Regions from separate parts of the Vibrio sp. R10-SG3-ISO10 genome, predicted to be linked through region 2. Evidence: predicted binding sites of a transcription regulator. Region 2 holds the regulator's gene; each other region holds the start of a gene.
The links. Region 2 encodes PurR, which represses purine synthesis genes. Its sites were predicted from a motif close to TNANGNAAACGTTTNCNTNA; they were not measured.
Positions count from the first base shown of each region.

Region 1: purM (phosphoribosylformylglycinamidine cyclo-ligase) is a predicted target of PurR. The motif match lies at 918-937, and genes of this name have one in related genera.
Region 3: AC6R16_RS21200 (NCS2 family permease) is a predicted target of PurR. The motif match lies at 697-716, and genes of this name have one in related genera.
Region 4: AC6R16_RS06485 (NCS2 family permease) is a predicted target of PurR. The motif match lies at 1,230-1,249, and genes of this name have one in related genera.

Region 1 is NZ_JCBDHG010000020.1:73,300-75,506, forward strand. Features, by position in the region: gene purM (phosphoribosylformylglycinamidine cyclo-ligase) at 1-853, opposite strand, end outside; gene upp (uracil phosphoribosyltransferase) at 1,032-1,658, shown strand; gene rluF (23S rRNA pseudouridine(2604) synthase RluF) at 1,944-2,207, opposite strand, start outside.
Region 2 is NZ_JCBDHG010000020.1:321,284-323,490, forward strand. Features, by position in the region: gene AC6R16_RS11470 (TfoX/Sxy family DNA transformation protein) at 1-549, opposite strand, end outside; cyclic di-GMP riboswitch class I at 683-769, opposite strand; gene purR (HTH-type transcriptional repressor PurR) at 914-1,921, opposite strand; gene torD (molecular chaperone TorD) at 2,133-2,207, opposite strand, start outside.
Region 3 is NZ_JCBDHG010000025.1:62,023-64,229, forward strand. Features, by position in the region: gene AC6R16_RS21195 (TonB family protein) at 1-659, shown strand, start outside; purine riboswitch at 758-857, shown strand; gene AC6R16_RS21200 (NCS2 family permease) at 912-2,207, shown strand, end outside.
Region 4 is NZ_JCBDHG010000012.1:208,101-210,307, reverse strand. Features, by position in the region: gene AC6R16_RS06495 (aminoacyl-histidine dipeptidase) at 1-238, opposite strand, end outside; gene vcdP (small protein VcdP) at 704-790, shown strand; gene AC6R16_RS06485 (NCS2 family permease) at 1,270-2,207, shown strand, end outside.

The DNA of each region.
Region 1 (2,207 bases), 250 kb from region 2:
CTTGTAGCCATTTGAAGATAACAGGCCATTCCCAGCTGTTTCCATCAACAACGGCTTTAGTGCCTTGTGGAAGAACGCGTGGGATGTTTTCCCAGAAACCACCACCTGTGATGTGAGAGATTGCATGGATATCGTGCTTCTCAATCATCTTAAGTGCTGATTTGATGTAAATTTTTGTTGGTTCTAGTAGGTGCTCACCAATAGTGCGGCCTTCTAGCTCTTCGTTTTTGTCTGCGCCAGATACTTCAAGAATCTTACGGATCAACGAGTAACCGTTTGAGTGTGGACCGCTTGAACCTACAGCGATAAGTGCATCACCAGCGGCAACTTTAGTGCCGTCGATTACGTCTTCTTTTTCAACAACACCGACACAGAAGCCAGCAACGTCGTAGTCTTCGCCTTCGTACATGCCTGGCATTTCAGCCGTTTCACCACCGATTAGCGCACAACCTGCTTGTACACAACCGTCTGCGATACCAGATACTACATCAGCAGCAGTATCAACATCGAGTTTGCCTGTTGCGTAGTAATCTAAGAAGAACAATGGTTCAGCGCCTTGTACGATTAGATCGTTGACACACATAGCAACAAGATCAACACCTATAGTGTCGTGCTTTTTCATATCCAGAGCTAAGCGCAGTTTAGTACCAACGCCGTCTGTACCTGAAACGAGAACTGGCTGTTTGTATTTAGTTGGCAGTTCGCAAAGTGCGCCAAAACCACCAATACCACCCATTACCTCTGGGCGACGTGTGCGTTTTACTGCACCTTTAATACGGTCAACAAGCGCATTGCCTGCATCGATGTCAACGCCAGCGTCTTTGTAGCTAAGAGAAGTGTTATCAGCACTCACAGGGAAGTCCTCTGGTTTAAAGTTGGATATGAAAACGGCGCTATTCTACCAGTGGATAAACACAGATAGCAAACGTTTGCGCAAGTTTTTTCTTTTGTCTTAGAACAAGAAATTGAGAACGAAATCGTTTATAATCTGAAGGTTTGTTTAAAAATCACCACATAAGCCGGAGATGGAAATGAAAGTTGTTGAAGTAAAACACCCTCTTGTTAAGCACAAACTTGGTCTAATGAGAGAAGGTGACATCAGCACTAAGCGCTTTCGCGAGCTAGCTACAGAAGTTGGTAGCCTGCTTACTTACGAAGCGACTGCAGACTTTGAAACAGAAAAAGTAACCATTGAAGGTTGGAATGGTCCAGTTGAAGTTGACCAAATTAAAGGTAAGAAGGTAACGGTTGTGCCAATCCTGCGTGCAGGTCTTGGTATGATGGATGGCGTTCTTGAGCACATGCCAAGTGCACGTATCAGTGTTGTTGGAATCTACCGTGACGAAGAGACGCTTGAGCCAGTACCATACTTCAACAAGTTAGCGTCTAACATGGACGAGCGTATTGCGCTTGTTGTTGACCCAATGCTAGCGACTGGCGGCTCAATGATCGCTACTATTGATCTGCTGAAAGAGAAGGGCTGTAAATCAATCAAGGTGCTAGTACTTGTTGCCGCTCCAGAAGGTATTGAAGCGCTTGAGAAAGCTCACCCAGATGTTGAGCTATTCACTGCTGCTATCGATGAGAAACTAAACGATAAAGGCTACATCGTTCCTGGTCTTGGCGACGCAGGCGATAAGATCTTCGGTACAGTATAATCTGAAGAAGCTAAGTGAATTAAAAGAGGAGCCTATCGGCTCCTCTTTTTGTTTAAGAGCGGACTTCGTCCTTGAGAGCGCTCCGCTGCGAGATCGGGCTGCGCCCTTCGAGATGTGTTCTTGGTAAGTGGTTTTAAAATTGCGGGCAGTGATATTTTTCTTAGGATCTAATTGTCTGGATATAAAAGAAAAGGGTTGGCACAGTGTGCCAACCCTTCAATATCTCTCGCTTCTCGCTTCTCGCTTCTCGCTTCTCGCTTCTCGCTTCTCGCTTCTCGCTTCTCTCTATTTCTTCAAACTCAAAGTGCCGCCAGAGCGTGGTTTTGCAGGGCGCTGTGATTTGTCACTTGCTGGCTTATAGAAAGTCTTACCTTTATTTGGCTTGGCTTTCGAGTCGCTTGAGTTGTTACCACTATTGCGGCCTTTCTTCGAGTTTGGCGCATGGCGGAACTCATCGGCGTTACGGCCTTTAAAAGTACGACTCTTCTGATTGCGACGTGCTTTAGAGTCTTGGTTTTCTTCGCGGCTATCAAACAGCTTAGCATCGGT
Region 2 (2,207 bases):
GATAACCGACCAGTGTGTCCCTTTAATGGCACCTTCTAAAGCCCAGAGAAGTTCGATGTTTACATCGGAAGAGTGTGTAGTCTGAATGGCTTTAAACGCATGTACGGCTCCCACTTGTTCCAGATTCTCTACCGAATCTATACCAGCTTTCTTGAGCATGCGCTCAGTCGCTAGCCGCAAGTTAGGCAGATCTTTCAAACGATTGGGTTTCGCTTGCGATTGGCATTGCTTCTCTTGATTTGCTGCTTTTAAGGCGACGTTCGCAATCTTTAAGGTTTTATTTGCGTCAGCTGCCCAATCATCACAAAGCGCAAAATACTTCGTCACGACGGGGAATCCGCGTTTTTTGTAAACATAGGGTTCTAGCCCTTGAGACCTGAACTGTTTAGCGAGAGCCGCGTCCGCGCGTACGTGTAGTTTATCGTTGACGACAAGTGCGAACATAGTGTCATCAGCAAAAATGCCAAAGCCACCAAACATTGAGCGAGACTTAATATGTCCTAACTGCTCAAATAAACGCATTGAGTCTTTTAGTATTGGTTTATCCATGCTGTGTTTTCTCGGTGTATAAGTATACGCCACCAATGCAGGTCCGAGAGATTAGCAAAATTATGCAGAGACATTGTCAGTAAGGTGTCATACGAGTGCAAGTAAAAGCGGTATGACAGTTTGCATATTCGCCATCGGCAACCCCGCTACCAGACAATAAATTGTTTAAGGCCGGAGGCTTTGCGTCCCATCCTTTCGAAATGGTTTGCCCTGTTCGTGGCATTAATCGAACACATTAAGAATAAATAAAATCTGCGCAGAACATCACGTTTGTATCGGATAAATGTGATGTTGGTTCAATAAATAGAGGGGAGATATACGCCTAGCCAATAGTACGACTACCAGCTAAGCGTCTGACTTAAGGTTATTTATTTAGATTACGAACGGTATTGCGCTCGACAATTTCTGGGTGCATCTCGAACACACGTTTTTCGTGCTCTTTATCTTTAATGCGCTCAAGAAGAATTTCGAAGGCATTCTTACCAACGCGACGTTTTGGTTGGTGCACTGTTGTTAGAGGTGGAGAGAAGTACTCTGCTAGTTCAATATTATCGTAGCCGATTACTGAGATGTCTTGAGGTATTTGAATGCCTTTCTGTTGTAGACGGCTCATTAAGCCAAGCGCCATCGTGTCATTAAAACAGAACACGGCTGTTGGCTTTTTATCCATCGCCACAATTTTATCCGCAGCCAGTACCGCCGTATCACATTCGAAGTTGCCTTCAAGAATCCAATCTTCGTTTACTGATAAATCAGCTTCAGCCATTGCGCGCTTAAAGCCACTAATACGCTCAACACACGCCGCTTTCTCGAAGTGACCACTTAAACAAGCAATGTCAGTATGACCGCGCTCGATCAGATATTTTGTCGCTAGATAGCCGCCTTCTTCAGAGTTATCGATGATCTTATCGGCTTGAGAACTCTCTGGACCCCAGTCCATTACTACTTTTGGAATGTCTTTGTGGCGGTCGAGCATTTCGCTCAGCTCTTCAGTCAGATCTGAACACATCACTAGGATGCCATCTACACGCTTTTCAGCCAGCATGCGAATGTAGTCGCGTTGCTTCTCATAGATGCCGCCGGTATTACACAGAATCAAGGTGTAACCTTGGCGGTAGCAGTAGCTTTCTACGCCGTCGATAACTTCTGAGAAAAATAGGTTAGTCGATTGCGTCACTAACATACCGATTGTACGAGTAGTGTTGCACTTAAGACTACGAGCAACGGCACTCGGTGCATAGTTAAGCTCGGTTACCGCTTCCATCACTTTTTCTTGTGTCGCTTCGGCAACAAAGCGTGTCTTGTTAATCACGTGAGACACAGTGGTTGTTGAAACACCAGCAAGGCGAGCAACGTCTTTAATAGTGGCCATAAATTTTGTCCTGTCGATGACTGCCACGAGAATATATTCAGTTTAGAATAAGTTGGCAGAAAGTATCAGAAACACAAAAACCGCTCTTATTTAGCGGTTTGTATTTGAATAGTTCATTTTTATCGTTTGCGGTCACGATTTTAGACCGCAATCCGACTTAGGGCAAACATATTTCGTCAAACTGACCTGTGCCAGTTCACATTGTCAGACTCTATTCGCCGATTAAATATGTGCAGTCCAACTCCAAGAACGCCACAGTGAGAGAAGCGATCGCAGAGTAAAAACC
Region 3 (2,207 bases), on a different contig from region 2:
GGGCTAAGCAGGTCGAGTCGATCGACTCAGTTGCTACGGTTACCGATGACGCTCCTGCAGAGGAAAAGGAAATCGAGCCAGAACCAGACCAAAAAGAGGTGGAGCTTGCCTCCGAGCCACCACCTATCTTTGTCAAAGAGTCCAAGCTTGACTCTGAATTGGCCAAATCTCAGAACGTTGAACCGAGTGAAAGTACGTCTAGCGTTAGACAAGTTCCGGCAAAAGTTAAGCAAGTACCTCCAGCAAAACCGACTGTTTCTAAACCCGCTTCCGTTGCTCAAGTTGAACAAAGCGCACCTAAGGTTGAAGTGGAAAATCGGCAAGAGAAACTGCAAGGGGTCGCTGGGGCTTTCAGTCAGCACTTAAGGCAAGTGCGCTTAGATTGGAAACAACAGCTCGTATTGCATCTTGAACGGCATAAGCAATACCCGAGGCGTGCCAAGAGACTACGTAAACAAGGAGTGCCACTCATTACTTTTACCATGGACCGGGCTGGCAAAGTTTTAGGGGTAGAGTTGATTCGCAGTAGTGGTACAGAATCTCTAGATAGAGAAGCACTGGATTTGGTATTTAGAGCGATGCCTTTGCCTTCTCCACCAAAGGAAGTCGATGGTGAGACGTTAACTTGGACGGTACCTGTTCGGTTTTATGTTCAATAATGATTGTTACTCTTGCGGTGCTTTCTAGAAAATAGTACCAAGCAAACGTTTGCCAAAGTCTCACAAAGCTATTGAGTTTTTATTCGAGATCTTTACAATCCGCGCAAACGATTAAATGCTGTATATGTCTAATAAAATGGATTGGACGTTTCTACCACTGAGCCTACCTTAGTGACTACAGTAGCTTATGCGCCATCTCTTTTTGCAGCATTGAACCCGTTTACTGTTTACCCCACTTGTAAAGGTTTCATTGTGAGTCTCGAATCAACTCTAAAAGCCCAGAGTCAGTCTGGTGTGCTGAATTCAGTATTTAAAATTGCTGAGCGTAAAACAACCTTAGGTACCGAGCTATACGCTGGCTTTATTACCTTTTTGGCAATGAGCTACATTTTGGCGGTTAATCCAGCCATTTTGGGCGGCATACCAGGTATGGACAAAGGCGCTGTGTTTACCGCAACAGCACTGGCTGCGGCTATCGCGACTTTCATTATGGGTGTTTGGGGTAATTACCCAGTTATGCTTGCGCCAGGCATGAGTATGAATGGTTTCTTTAAAGGGATGCTACTCAGCGGCTCGGTCGCTTTGGTATGGAATGAAGCCTTATTTGGCATCTTTTTATCAGGTGTGCTCTATCTGCTTCTCTCCCTGACCAATATTCGTAAAGCTCTGATAGAGTCGATTCCCAACGATCTGAAGAACGCCATTACGGTATCGCTTGGTCTGTTTATCGCTTTTTTAGGTTTAAAGAACGCGGGCATCATTGTTGAGAACAAGTTTGTTTTGGTCGGTATGGGTAATATCACTGACCCTCAAGTCATCATTGCCTACATCAGTATTTTTATTGCCTTGGGCTGTATGGTTCGTGACATCAAGCTGGCGACTTTTATCTCATTTGTCAGTGCGATTCTGTTAACCGTTATCGCTGATATGGTGATGGGAACAAGCAATGCCCCAATTCCTGAGCAAATCGTGACGGCACCGCCAAGTATGGCGAGTACGTTTGGTGCTGTGTTTGATTTCTCTGGCCTGACTGCAGACAAGATGTTCGATCTGCTGTTTGTTGTGGTTATCTTCCTGATTGTCGATTTCTTTGATGGCATGAGCACGATAGTGGGTGTTGGCCGTGATGCAGGTATTATCGACAAAGATGGCAAAGTACCTAACGCTCGTTCAGCCCTAGTTGCGGATGCTGGAGGAACTGTGATTGGTTCGGTTCTTGGTACAACCTCGATTACTGCGTTCTCTGAGTCTGGTATCGCCTCTTCGCAAGGTGCGAAAACAGGTCTAGCGGCGGTAGTGGTTTCAGGCTTGTTCCTTGTTTCACTGTTTTTGTACCCTCTGTTCTCTATTTTCTCTGCAGCTATGGTTGCTCCGGCTATGGTCGTGGTAGGCATCTACATGATTGGTCGCTTAGGCCAGATTGATTGGGAGAAGAAAGAGTCTCGCATTGCTTCATTCTTTACCATTATGTTCACTGTACTGAGCTTCTCGCCAGCCAATGGTATGGCGATGGGCTTTATCAGCTATGCCTTCACTATGGTTGTTGCC
Region 4 (2,207 bases), on a different contig from region 2:
GTGCTTGCAGTACGACACCTTTCTTATTTTCCATGCCCGCTGTAGCAGGCTTTTTAATGAAAACGTTGCCCGTAGGATCGCGGCGAACATCTAAGCCTTGCTCTTTAGCCCAATCAACGATGTATTGTGCTAGGGCTTCTTCGTGTTTTGAAGGGTGAGGGATAGAACAGATCTTATCGAAAAATTGCCAAAGTGGAGCAGGTGATAAGCTGCTGATTTCAGAATGGAATTCAGACACGGATGACTCCTTAAAAAGAATAATGCCAGATTATGTGTTTGATTTTTGCTATTCATCTGGCACAAAAACCTAAATCTGACCTATTGGGTAGAGGAGCACAGAATAGCACTCCCTGACTAAAGGGTGTAGTAAAAGCGGCAAGCAAATGTTTCGATGTAATCACAAATTGTAGATTCTAATTGACACGGGGTGTGTTAATGATGAGGTGACGTTTGTACTAAACCCAAACAATAAATTGATACATCTGTAATTAAATTACAAATTTCATTTGATCTAAGTCAGTTTTTGAACTTTTTGTGACTCTTATCACTTTTATGCTTGTAATTAAATTTCTTTGGGGTATATTTATAACCAACTTCGAAAGCGAAGAGAAAATGCTCAAAGGATGAGTCCGATTTGTCGCCTCCAAGGAACCGAGAAATCAATATTTGTAATCTGTTTTAATTGATTTAGAAGGTGATAGTTATGAAAGGTTTACCAAGTGCAGCATTCTGGCTAAACAACTCTGTTTACACAGGCAGCTTTACTTACCCAACAAGCTTCGGTTACTAAACCCTAGCTTGTGACTCTCGAACAGTTTGTTCACCCCTATTATTGGAATTTTTTTACAGCTTTTATCGCTGACATGATTCAACCGCCACTCAAATTGAGTGGCGTTTTTTTATCTAAGCAAAAGTGCGCTCAAAATTTGCCCACAAACTCTATGGTTTCCCACCGCTAATTCATATCTCTCTGTTTTATTCGCATAAACACATATTGTGATAAGCATAAATATCCTAAATGCCGTTGAAAGTTTATGACATGGTATAAAAAAACACCTTTTTGAAATTTAATTCATAAAGGAAATTAATGTATGAAATATAAAGTTTTTTCCTTTGTTTCATCACTTGTGTTTTGTTTGAAATCGGTAATGAACAGTACAAATATTGATTAGAGTCTTAATTCTATCTGGAATTTACTATTTGATGACTTTATAATTCGTGCCAATCGATTACGCAACCGTTTACTTTTTACCCTTTTAGGATTCGATTATGTTCGAAAAACTGTTCAAGCTCAGTGAAAACGGCACAAACGTTAAAACTGAGATCATTGCAGGTGTGACCACCTTCTTGACGATGGCTTACATCATCTTTGTCAACCCTGCGATGCTTGCAGACGCTGGTATGGATAAAGGCGCTGTATTTGTTGCAACCTGTCTTGCGGCGGCAATTGGCTGTTTCATCATGGGTTTCGTTGCCAACTACCCAATTGCACTTGCACCTGGTATGGGACTTAACGCCTTCTTTACCTATGGCGTTGTTCTCGGTATGGGCCACTCATGGCAAGTCGCTTTAGGTGCTGTTTTTGTTTCCGGTATCATCTTCATGGCTTTGAGTATTTTCAAGGTTCGTGAGTGGATCATTAACTCGATTCCTATGTCACTGCGTACGGGTATCTCAGCAGGTATCGGTTTGTTCCTTGCGTTTATTGGCCTACAAAACTCAGGTATTGTGGTTGATAACCCTGCCACATTAGTTGGTCTTGGTCATATCACAGGCCTGCAACCTGCATTAGCGGCATTAGGTTTCTTCCTAACTATTGGCTTGGTTTACCGTGGTGTACGTGGTGCGGTAATGATTGCGATTCTCGCGATTACGGCATTGGGTTTGATCGTCGGTGACGTTCAATGGGGCGGAATTATGTCAACGCCGCCAAGTGTTGCTCCGACCTTTATGCAAATGAACATTGCTGACGTCTTCGAAGTCGGAATGATCTCGGTTGTGTTCGCTTTCCTATTTGTCGATCTGTTTGATACTGCAGGTACTTTGGTGGGTGTTGCGACAAAAGCGAACCTGATTAAAGAAGATGGCAAACTTCCTCGTCTAAGCAAAGCGCTACTTGCTGACTCGACTGCGACATCTGTTGGCGCAATGATTGGTACGTCAAGCACCACTTCTTATGTTGAGTCCACGGCTGGTGTTGCAGCGGG